Regions from separate parts of the Candidatus Dorea massiliensis AP6 genome, predicted to be linked through region 2. Evidence: a T-box and tRNA genes for the amino acid it is inferred to sense, from the RefSeq annotation. Region 2 holds a T-box; the other holds one or more tRNA genes.
The links. The T-box of region 2 lies ahead of metG (methionine--tRNA ligase). A T-box ahead of a tRNA ligase gene usually reads a tRNA of that ligase, here a tRNA-Met.
Positions count from the first base shown of each region.

Region 1 (6,142 bases), on a different contig from region 2:
TACTCTCCCATTCCGGCCAGTCGATATGGCGCTTCTGATATGCTTCATCCTTTTCCACGAACAGTTCGTAGTCCTCCGCCAGTTCTTCGCTGCCCTGGGCCACCAGGCCCTCCTCGTCATCATTTCCCATGAGACGGAAATCAAAGGGCGTGTAAATGGCCTCGTCTGCCGGCATCAGGAAAGTGAAGGGGCGGCCGTCGGTGTACATGTCCTGCAGGGCCTTTGTGAGCAGTGTCCGCATCAGGCCCTGATGGCGGCAGGTCACTTTGGTAGCCACCGCTACGATATAATCTGCCGGAACGGACGCGCCGCGGAACCGGAAGGTATAGGGATTCCGGTGCAGCATGGAGACGATGGCGCCGTCGTTTTCCGCCACAAGGATCTGATTGTCCCGGGCCTTGATTTTGTAATAGAGCTCTGAAAACCCGTCCGCATCCTCCACAAAGACTTCCTCGTAGAGTTCCCGGGAACGTATCCGCTCGTCATCTTTCAGATATCTCACTTCCAGTTTTTGGGTTTTTAGTTCCTGCTTCTCCATAGCTTACACCTCGTCTGTATATCTGTTTTTCCAATCTGCCATGTCCGCCGCCCAAATCACCGGCATAGGCTGCTCTATTCTGCCTTCTGGCAGCCGCCGCAGCCCGGGCAGCCGTTCGGAAGCTGCATCACGTCTTCATAGGCGTAATTCGCCACCGGAATCAGAGCGCAGATGGCCTGAGAAGAAATGCCCTCGCCGGTGCCGGTAAAACCGAGGCCCTCTTCTGTAGTAGCCTTGATGTTAATCTGGCTTTCTTCAATCTGTAAAGCCTTCGCCACATTTGCCCGCATCTGAGGAATATGGGGCGCCATTTTCGGGCGCTGGGCGATGATGGTGGCGTCGATATTGCCCACCACATAATTCTGCTCCTCCAGAAGCTTTCCCACATGCTCCAGAAGCCTGATACTGGAGATGCCTTTATATGCCGGATCCGTGTCCGGGAAATGCTTTCCGATGTCGCCGAGGGCCGCTGCGCCCAAAAGAGCGTCCATAATCGCGTGAAGCAGCACATCTGCGTCGGAGTGTCCCAGAAGTCCTTTCTCATAGGGAATTTCCACGCCGCCCAGGATCAGCTTTCGGTCCTCCACCAGTCTGTGTACGTCATATCCCATTCCTACCCGCATTCTATACCTCTTTCTCCGGGGAAATCCGCCCGGTTTTCGTTCTTATTTTCTGCCGTTATTATATCTCAAATGTTTGCATAAGTATAGCCAATCTATGACAACTTGATACGATTTTTGCAATAACCGCTTTCCACTGTGCCCGCAGGCTCGCTACTGGTTTAAGCTCTCCCCTATGACCTTCCACTGCCCGATTAGATTGTCCAATGAACACGCCGCGTTGGCCGGACTGGTGGATGGCAGCCGCACCGCTGCCCGTCCCGTCTCCGGGAAAATGTATTTTTTATACAGCTTCTCCGCCGTACCGCCGTTTACATAGATCTGACGGATATCCGCTGTCTCCAATATGGGGCGGATATCATTGGGCACCACGTTCCGGATACTGCTGTCACTGGAGCCCTCGATCTCGCAGCTTGCGATCACATCCCACAGGGCAATGCCGCTCCTAAGCAGGAACTCCTTCTTCTCAAGAATCGTCCCCGGCGTCTCCTGCCCCGTCACGGCCGCCAGAACGCGCCAGAATCGATTCTGCGGATGATTGTAGAAGAAATGCCCTTCCCGCGATTTCACCGACGGAAAGCTGCCCAGAATCAAAATTTTTGAATGTCCGTCGTAGAGCGGCGGTATCTCATGCTGCACCTGTTCCATGTCATCCTCCTGTATACGAGATAAAATACGCTTCGCGAATTTTACTCGTTATCGCGGCATCTACGTTCCACTTCGGTCGGTGCTGAACAAGCGCCACTGGCGCTTAGCACCGTCAAGGTCTCGTACAAGCACGGACTTTGACTCGTTGCTCGTGTAAACAAAAGACCCAAGAACGATTTCGTTCTTGGGTCTGAATCTTAGTAGCGAGGAAGGGATTTGAACCCCCGACACTGCGGGTATGAACCGCATGCTCTAGCCAACTGAGCTACCTCGCCATAAATGGGACCTATAGGGCTCGAACCTATGACCCTCTGCTTGTAAGGCAGATGCTCTCCCAGCTGAGCTAAGATCCCATTTCGTTCTCGGTTTTGACTTGCCGTCCCAACCGACTTGCTTATTATAACCTTATAACTGAAGAAAAGTCAAGCACTTTTTTCAACTTTTTTTCATTTTCTTTTCAGAATCTCCAAAAGCCGCATAAATACTGGATTTTTTGACCTTATTTTTTTACGGGAAAGGTGTTTTTTTACACCTTCCCATTCTTGAACTGCCAGATCATCTCACTGGTCAGACTGATATTCAGGGGCTGGGGCGGCGCGTCCTCCCGCGTGAACCATTCGGCAGTGGCCAGCTCCTCGGTGTCCAGGGTGACGGTCTCGTCATCACCGTCCAGATCCACGAAGAAGCCCATCAGGACTGTCTCGGAGAAGGACCAGGGCTGGCTCTTGTAGTAGCGGATATTTTTGACCTTCAGACCCACTTCCTCCATGACCTCCCGGCGGATGGTCTCCTCGATGCTCTCGCCGATCTCGGTAAATCCCGCAATCAGCGCGTAGTAGGTGATATTATCCCGGCCCGCATACTTGGACATCAGAATCTTATCTTTATGTAGAATACCCACGATGACTGCCGGAGAAATCTTCGGGTATTCCATCTGGCCGCAGTCCAGGCAGCGCATCATGCGCTCCTTTGCGTCATGCACCATGGGGCTGCCGCAGTGGCCGCAGTACTTGCGGACGTCGTACCAGTGCCAGAGCTGATAGCCAGTGATGCCGGCGAAGGATAACCACTGAGGCTGTGCGTCCCGAAATCTCCGGTTACTTTCTAGCCGAAAGTCCTTGCGTTCCGGCAGGGCCAGTTCCTTTACCAGATAGAATCTCTTATCATCCACTGTGAACAGATAGATGATGTTCTCCGAAAGCTCCGTCTTCACCTCCGGAAAATCCCGGAATCTGGGAAATGCAATCTCCACCCCATCCCAGCGGGCCAGCGCGTTATGTCTCTCAAAATACATCAGATAGCTGTCTGCGTCCGGCTTCTCCGGGCAGTATTCATTGTGATAGATATGCGGCGCAATATCCTGTATCATATCGATTCTCCTTTATGAAAATCCCCCGCCGGAAGGCTTACGCCTCCGGGCGGGGGAATCTGCGTTCAAACAATTTTATGCTTCTCTGCCTTTGGTTTCAATCTCTTTTTTCACATCAGCAATGAAAGCGTCCAGAGCCTTTACTCCCTGATCTCCGGCCTCGCGGCTTCTGACAGAGACAGCGCCCTCTTCCTCTTCCTTCTGACCTACCACCAGCATATACGGAATCTTCGCGGTCTGTGCCTCACGGATCTTGTAGCCAATCTTCTCCGCGCGCTTATCAAGCTCGGTACGGATACCGGCCTCATCCAGAGACTTCTTTACCTGCTCTGCGTAATCCATATACTTGTCGGAAATCGGCAGTACACGTACCTGAACCGGAGCCAGCCAGGTGGGGAACGCGCCTGCAAAATGCTCAATCAGGATACCGATGAAACGCTCGATGGAGCCGAATACCACGCGGTGGATCATGATCGGGCGGTGCTTCTCGCCGTCTGCTCCCACGTACTCCAGTTCAAAACGCTGGGGCAGTTGGAAGTCCAGCTGAATGGTTCCGCACTGCCAGGTACGGCCAATGCAGTCTACCAGATGGAAATCAATCTTCGGGCCATAGAACGCGCCGTCGCCCTCATTTACTACATAAGGCATACCCAGCTCGTCCAGAGCGTCTCTAAGGCCTGCTGTAGCCATCTCCCAGTCCTCATCACTTCCCATGGAATCCTCGGGACGGGTGGACAGCTCTACATGGTACTTAAATCCAAACATGGAATAGGTATCGTTGATCAGAGCTACTACGCCCTTGATCTCGTCCTTGATCTGCTCCGGCGTCATGAAGATATGCGCGTCGTCCTGTGTAAAGCAGCGCACACGCATGAGACCATGAAGCTGGCCGGATTTCTCATGACGGTGTACCAGACCCAGCTCGCCCACACGCAGGGGCAGGTCACGGTAAGAACGGGGCTCTGCCGCGTAAACCAGAACGCCACCCGGGCAGTTCATCGGTTTGATCGCGTAATCCTCGCCGTCGATGACGGTGGTGTACATGTTATTCTTATAGTGTTCCCAGTGTCCGGAGGTCTCCCACAGGCTTCTGTTCAGGATAATCGGGGTAGATACCTCCACGTAGCCTGCCTTCTTGTGGATCTCTCTCCAGTAGTCAATCAGGGTATTCTTAAGCGTCATTCCCTTCGGCAGGAAGAACGGGAAGCCCGGTCCTGCTTCGTGCATCATAAAGAGGCCCAGCTCCTTGCCAAGCTTTCTGTGGTCACGCTTCTTTGCTTCCTCCATCATGGTGATGTATGCTTCCAGCTCTTCCTTCTTCGGGAATGCGGTAGCGTAAAGACGGGTCAGCATCTTGTTGTGCTCGTCGCCTCTCCAGTACGCGCCTGCCAGGCTCATGATCTTGAAAGCCTTACCTACGTCTTTGGTACTCTTAAGGTGTGGTCCTGCGCACAGGTCCACGAACTCACCCTGCTGATAGAAGCTGATTTCCGCATCCTCCGGAAGGTCCTCGATCAGCTCTACCTTGTAGGGCTCACCCTTCTCCTTCATAAATGCGATAGCCTCCTCGCGGGGCTTGGTGAAGCGTACGATCTCCAGGTTCTCCTTGATGATCTTCTTCATCTCGGCCTCGATCTTCTCAAAGTCGTCGGAGGTCAGCGGAGTCTCAAAATCCATATCGTAGTAGAAGCCGTCGGCCACGGAAGGTCCGATGGCCAGCTTTACGGTCGGGTACAGACGCTTTACAGCCTGTGCCATCACGTGGCTTGCGGTGTGACGCAGTACAGACAAAGCCTTCTCATCCTTCAGAGTCAGGATGTTCAGGTTACAATCCTTATCGATCACGGTTCTCAGGTCTACAACCTCGCCGTCTACCTCGCCTGCTACGGTCATGCGCGCCAGGCCTTCGCTTAAGTCCCGGGCAATCTCATATACGGATTTGCTCTCTGCATACTCCTTTACGGAGCCGTCTTTCAATGTGATTTTCATAATCTTCTCCTCCTGCGCCTTATGCGTTCTTTCCGCAGCACTTCTTGTATTTCTTTCCGCTTCCGCAGGGGCAGGGGTCGTTACGGCCAATCTTCGGTCCCTTTACGATAGTGTTTGATTTCTTCTGCTCCAAATACAGTTCATGCAGCTTCTCCTCAGAGAAAATCTCTTTCCACTGGGGCAGCTCATAGAGCCAGTCTGCCTTGGCGTCTACCATGTTCTTGTACAGCTTCTCTTTGTCAAACTTCAGGGATACGACGGTGTCCTCCTCCATCTCCTCGATGGGGTTCGGCTCTACCAGGCTGTCGTTGATACCATCCAGGAAGCCTGTCATGGTCATGACGCTCTGTCCGTACTTCTCTGCCAGCTCCTTGACGGTACCCTTTACCTCGGTATCCGGATCGGTCAGAAGCTGCTCGTAGATGCCCTTCTCAATATTGAAATAGTTCGCCCAGAATCTCTGGATGTCACCCTTATTCGCTTTCTCATCGTAGGCCATATCGCGCCACTGTTTCAGTAATGCCATAATTTAATCTCCATCCTTTGCTTAAAACATTTCTATCTTCTAAATATAGCAGGACAGATATTAAAAATCAAGCTGTATTTTGTATTCCGGGCCATGTTCCGGCCCAAATCTGTCCTTTCCTTTTCCGGTACGCAGACGAAATCACCCCGAAGCGTTCCTGGCGCTTCGGGGTGATCTGCTAAAGGGGAGGATATAAGTAATTCGTTTCTCTTTTGTCTGATGTTAGTATATCCCTACCTCATTCTTTTATACAAAGTATTTGCGCTTTTTTCTTTTTTGTGATAAATAAAAGAGAGGGAAACTGAAAACCAGCATCCCGGAACTAAGACAGAAAGGATTCTTCTATAGAAAAACTGCTATGAAAGACAATAAATGTAAACGGATTCTGGCCCTCATCGGCGTAATCCTGCTGACGGGCATGTATCTGATGACCCTGGTATTCGCGTTCGTGG
Region 1 is NZ_CAXTKW010000012.1:69,537-75,678, reverse strand. Features, by position in the region: gene ACESZP_RS13105 (GNAT family N-acetyltransferase) at 1-538, opposite strand, end outside; gene ispF (2-C-methyl-D-erythritol 2,4-cyclodiphosphate synthase) at 613-1,161, opposite strand; gene ACESZP_RS13095 (DNA-deoxyinosine glycosylase) at 1,312-1,806, opposite strand; tRNA gene ACESZP_RS13090 (tRNA-Met) at 2,008-2,081, opposite strand; tRNA gene ACESZP_RS13085 (tRNA-Val) at 2,087-2,159, opposite strand; gene nudC (NAD(+) diphosphatase) at 2,333-3,175, opposite strand; gene thrS (threonine--tRNA ligase) at 3,251-5,164, opposite strand; gene ACESZP_RS13070 (SEC-C metal-binding domain-containing protein) at 5,184-5,690, opposite strand; gene ACESZP_RS13065 (hypothetical protein) at 6,049-6,142, shown strand, end outside.
Region 1: it encodes a tRNA-Met, which carries the amino acid that the T-box ahead of metG (methionine--tRNA ligase) is inferred to sense. The anticodon was not compared.

Region 2 (6,142 bases):
ACGGCGGCGTACCGGAAAAACCGCGCGGAAAAATGGGACGGCAAGTAATGAGATGTGTACATTTCTGGTGCTGAATATCGCGTCCCTGCAGTTGATTCCGGTGAATATTATCGCATATCGGAGTCAGTACGGTAGTGTGAATCCGGCGGTAATTCTGGCGCCGTCTCTGGTGGCGACACTGATCAGTGCAGTGACAGCGGCAGTATTCTGTAAGCTGATGGACAGGGGGTGAGAAAATGATACGGATCATGCTCTACATATCGGATCTTATTGTGCCCTTTCTGATTTTTTATGTGGTGGCGGAGGGGCTGGCCGCGAAGCGGCCGGTGTACGATGATTTTGTAAAAGGGGCAAAGGACGGACTGAAGACGGTGGTGCAGATTCTGCCGACACTGGTGGGGTTGATGGTGGCTGTCGGAGTACTGCGGGCTTCCGGCTTCCTGGATTTCCTGGCGGGTTTGCTGGGCGGTCTGACGGAAAAGGTGCATTTCCCGTCGGAGCTTCTGCCGCTGGCTATCGTGCGGATGTTCTCAGCTTCGGCGGCCACAGGGCTGGCGCTGGATATTTTTAAGGAGTACGGGACGGATAGCTATGTGGGGCTGGCGGCGTCCATTATGATGGGGTGTACGGAGACAGTTTTCTATACTATGAGCATCTATTTTATGGCAGCGAAGGTGAAGAAAACCCGCTACACGCTACCGGGGGCGCTGCTGGCAACGGTGGCGGGGATCGCGGTCAGTGTGTGGCTGGCGGGAAAAATGGCATTTAACAGTTAGATAAGACTAATCCATAGCTGTCCAGGCGGGCAGGTAAGAGTGGAGAATGGAAAAAGGAGCGGGGCCGGTGCGGAGCAGGTAGCTGTGGAAATCCTTCAGTGAAAACTGTGCGCCAAGGGTATCTTCCGCTTCTTTTTTCAGTTCCAGGATTTCCACGGCGCCCAGATAATATTTCAGGTAATTGGCGGGATCCTGCCGGATGGCCTGGTAGATTTCAGCAAGGGCATCGGCGTCGGTGATGCCGTAGCCGTTCCAGAGAGCATTCATTTCCGCAGGGGTCCATCCTTCATAGTGGATGCCCACGTCCGAGCGGGCGTAGAGGCCCAGCAGGAAGAAGGAGTTGGCGGCTAAGAGGTCGGCCATATCCGGATCCAGGCCGGCGTAGCGGTAAGACAGGCGTTCCGCGTAGGTGGCCCAGCCTTCCACGAAGCCGCCAAAATAGAAGAAGCTGCGGACCGGATGCTGCGGAGAGGTCTGCTCGGAAAGTGTCTGGTAGAGATGGCCGGGGAAGCCTTCGTGGGCCAGGGTGGTGAAAAGGGTCAGCGGGTCATAGTCAGCAGCAGGATTGATGTAGATGACATGGTCCCGCATGGCGTCCAGGGGCGGCGTCAGGTAGAAGGCAGGGCTCGCATGTTCCTGCAGGGACGGGGAGACAGACTTGACGGAAATGGGAATGGAGGAGGCGGAACTGTCGGTATCCGCACCAGTATGGGCATTTGCGTCGGCAGCAGGAAAATCAGCCAGCATCCGGGCTTGCAGCTCTGCGAGAATCTGCTCCGGTTCCCGGGCCGTGGTGGTGCGGGGAACATCTGTCAGCAGCTCCGGACGGTTTTTGACCAGCTCGGCCATCTGACGCACATCGCTCAGGAGCTGGTGGTCGATGAGATCGCGGATTTCGGACAGGGTGCGATCAGAGCCGATGATGGCGTCTGTGAGAGCCTGATAGTAGGAGCGGCCTTCCGGGTAGTGGGCCAGGCCGTAGGGGTTGGCGCCGGAGCCTTTCAGGGAAGAAAGGGTTTCGATGAGGTGGACGTAGGCAGGGAAAACGTGTGCTTCGAGCATCTGCTGGTTGAGATTTACATAATATGAGAACTGGCGGTCAGAAAGATGGATCTTCTGAGAAAGTTCCGTAAGACGTTCGGAGAAGCTGGCTGCCAAAAAATGTTTGATGACTGCCTCGGAGCTTTCCTCAGGTGTGCCGAGGATCTCATTGGAACTTTGGACAGAGTCAATATCGGTGGCGGCTATGTTTTCAGGCTTGTTCTGATTTATATTACTTTGGTTGGTGTTGTTGAATTGTGTCCCATTTAGAAAATCCCGGCATCCCGAAATCACCGCGTCGGCGCTTTCATCCGTCATAAAAAGCCCGGCCTGAGCCTTCTCCTTTTCATATTCGCATAATTCCGCAAAATACGCGTCCGTCTTCGCCAGCAGCCGAAGATAGACATCCACATCTTCTTCCGAATCAAAAGCATACTCTGCCAGCAGTACAGGAAGCTGCACCTGTACGCCCAGCAAGGGACTGAAAACTTCTTCATAATAAGGAAAATGAAGCAGTGCAAGCTCCCGGGGAATCTGCGTGTTCAGAATGTCCCATTCCAGTCGGTTGACATAAGAAAGCTCGCTTCGCGGAAATTCTGACAGGGCAGCGAATGCATTTTCCAGGGCGGCAGCTGATTGGGCTTTGGACTCCTCCGAGTAAGAGCCATAGGAAATCGGAAACTTACGAATCCCGTAAGCCACCGGATCAGCCAACGTATAATGAAGCGTCAGCGTGCTGCCGGTGACAGATTCCCGGAAGAGGCCGTTGGTGAAGGCTTCGAAGGCCTCTTCGGCGGAAGTAGTGTCCGTACCGGACAGACAGGAGCGGGAGAGAAGCAGAGCCGTCGTTAAAAAAGCAGAGAGAAAAAGAACAAAGAGGAAGGATTTTTTCATGGAAAACCACCGGAATAACTCTTGGTGTAGTTTATGAGAAGAATGGGGAAAAAAGAAATTGTTACGTGCAAAAAGACCGCATACCGAACTTTCACATCCGATATGCGGCCTTTCCAAATTTATTTCACTGTTCTAAATTATGCCTCTGCGGTTTCATCCTCAGCGTCTGCATCATCTGCTACGGCATTGTGTACCTCCAGTACGGTAGCAACGGTAGCTTCCGGGGAAGTATGCAGGTCGATGGCAGGATTCTTGGCGATATCCAGATCCTTAACCTTCAATGTCTCGCCGACCTTCATGTGGCTGACATCAACCTTGATCTTGTCAACCAGATCTGCGGGCAGTGCCTTGTAGGTAACTTCCTGAAGCATCTGCTGTACCACGCCGGCCTGTACATCGTCCTGGCCCAGCAGGATCACCTCTGCTACGGAGTGAACCTTCTCGGTGCTTACCAATGCCTGGAAATCGATTTCCAGAAGCTGTCCTCTTAAGGAATCGTAATCAATCTCCTTAATCAGCGCGTCGTAGGTCTCACCTGCAACCTCCAGCATTACCTGGCTGCCTTTACCCTCGGTTCTCAGGATGCGCTCTGCATCTGCCTTGGTAATCTGAAGGGGAATGGACTCCTTCATCTCGCGGCCATAGATATTGCCGGTAACATAACCTTCACGTCTAAGTTTCTTGGCTTTCGTCAACATGTCTCTTTTTTCAGCTTTTAAAGTATTCATTTATCTTTTCCTCCAAAATCTGAATCGCTTAGCAGCCTTCCACTTTGTGTAACAAACAGGTATTGTTAAGTGGTTCTATATTTAATTTACGGTGATTATTATAGCACTGATTTTTCAAAGTTAAAGAGTAAATTTCAACAAAAATGAGGATCGAAATTCGATAAAAAACTGAAAATTTTTAAACGAATAAGAGAAGAAAAGTCGGCAGGCTTGACAAAAGGTTTTGGCCGTGTTACGCTTCTTTTATCTGAGCAAAATGCAAACGCTACGAAGAAAAGAGTAAGCTGTATGCGTCTTTTACAGAGAATTCCCGGTGCTGAGAGGGATGAAGACAAAAGAGCTGAAGATGGTTTCTGAGCGGCACGGATGAACGTAAGGTTATTTTCGATAAAGGGATTTCCTATGGGAAATGGTTTTGCGATAAGCCGTGATGGGTGCGCCCGTTACAGCGTCAGGGTATGCAGGTACCCGCAGAGGTCTGTCTCGTGAGGGACAGGCGAACAGAAGTGGTAACACGGGAATCATCCCCGTCTTCTTTAAGATTTAAGGAAGACGGGGTTTTTTGATCTTTCGTTTGCAGAGAAAGAGAGGTAAAAAATGGAAAAGAAAAAGTTTTACATGACCACGGCCATTGCCTACACATCCGGCAAGCCCCACATTGGAAACACCTATGAAATCGTACTGGCGGACGCCATTGCCCGTTTCCGGAGACTCCAGGGCTACGACGTATTCTTCCAGACCGGAACCGACGAGCACGGCCAGAAGATTGAGCTGAAGGCTGAGGAGGCAGGCGTTACTCCGAAGGAATTCGTAGACAATGTATCTGGCGAGATTAAGCGCATCTGGGATCTGATGAATACTTCCTATGATAAATTCATCCGCACCACCGATGATTATCACGAGAAGCAGGTACAGAAGATCTTTAAGAAGCTGTACGATCAGGGCGACATCTACAAGGGAGCGTATGAAGGAATGTACTGTACGCCCTGCGAGTCCTTCTGGACCCAGTCCCAGCTGGTGGACGGCAAGTGTCCGGACTGCGGCCGCGAGGTGCAGCCTGCCAAGGAAGAGGCTTATTTCTTCCGTATGAGTAAATACGCGGATCGTCTGATTGACCACATCAACAAGCATCCGGAATTCATTCAGCCGGTTTCCAGAAAGAATGAGATGATGAACAACTTCCTGCTTCCGGGTCTGCAGGATCTCTGTGTATCCCGTACCTCCTTTAAATGGGGTATCCCGGTGGATTTCGATCCGAAGCATGTGGTATACGTATGGCTGGACGCGCTGACCAACTATATCACCGGCATCGGCTACGAGTGCGACGGAGAGTCCAGCGACCTGTTCAAGAAGGAGTGGCCGGCGGATTTGCATCTGATCGGAAAAGATATTATCCGTTTCCATACGATCTATTGGCCCATTTTCCTGATGGCGCTGGATCTGCCGCTGCCGAAGCAGGTATTCGGTCATCCGTGGCTCCTGCAGGGCGATGGCAAGATGAGCAAGTCCAAGGGAAATGTGCTTTACGCGGATGATCTGGTAGACATGTTCGGCGTGGACGCGGTTCGTTACTTCGTACTGCATGAGATGCCCTTTGACAACGACGGCGTGATTACCTGGGAGCTGATGGTGGAGCGTATGAACTCTGACCTGGCCAACACCCTGGGCAATCTGGTAAACCGTACCGTATCCATGTCCAACAAGTACTTTGACGGCGTAGTCAATAACACAGGTGTGCTGGAGCCGGTAGACCGCGAGCTTCGCGAAGCTGCTGTCAGTGCGGCAGAGAAGGCCTCCGCGAAAATGGACGATCTGCGCGTGGCAGACGCCATCACCGAGATCTTCAACCTGTTCAAGCGCTGCAACAAATACATCGACGAGACCATGCCCTGGGCCCTGGCTAAGGACGAGAGCAAGAAGGAACGTCTGGCGACCGTACTCTACAATCTGGTAGAGAGCATCAGCATTGGCGCAAGCCTCTTAGAGCCGTTTATGCCGGAGACTGCCGACAAGATTCTGGCACAGCTGGGCGCGAGAAAGCGTTCCCTGGAGGTTATGAACATGTTCGGACTCTATCAGTCCGGCAATAAGGTAACCGACAAGCCGGAGATTCTGTTCGCGAGACTGGACGTGAAAGAGGTTCTGGAGAAGGTTGAGGCTAAGAAGGCTGCGGACGCGGCAGAGCAGGATCAGCCGGAAGAGGCAAAAGAGGAGGCTGCAGACGTCATCGACATCGAGCCGAAGGCAGAGATTACCTTTGACGATTTCGCGAAGCTGCAGTTCCAGGTGGGTGAAATCATTGCCTGCGAGGCCGTGAAGAAGTCCAAAAAGCTTCTGTGCTCCCAGGTCCGCATCGGAAGCCAGGTAAAGCAGATCGTATCCGGCATTAAGTCTCATTACACACCGGAGGAAATGGTCGGCAAGAAGGTTATGGTAGTCGTGAACCTGAAGCCGGCGAAGCTGGCAGGGATCCTGTCTGAAGGTATGCTGCTGTGCGCCGAGGACGCAGAGGGCAACCTGGCGCTGATGACGCCGGAGAAGGATATGCCGGCAGGAGCGGAGATCTGCTAAAATATAGAAGAACGTAAATTAGTATAAAAAAGAACTGATACAGATATAAGATTTTATAAAGAATCAGAATGTATTTATTCTGTAAACTTATAAAAGAAATATCTGTGTCAGTTCTTTTTGCTGTAAAGTATT
Region 2 is NZ_CAXTKW010000015.1:63,607-69,748, reverse strand. Features, by position in the region: gene ACESZP_RS15090 (nucleoside recognition protein) at 1-232, shown strand, start outside; gene ACESZP_RS15085 (spore maturation protein) at 240-776, shown strand; gene ACESZP_RS15080 (DUF885 domain-containing protein) at 783-2,711, opposite strand; gene ACESZP_RS15075 (50S ribosomal protein L25) at 2,849-3,439, opposite strand; T-box leader at 3,698-3,977, shown strand; gene metG (methionine--tRNA ligase) at 4,037-6,010, shown strand.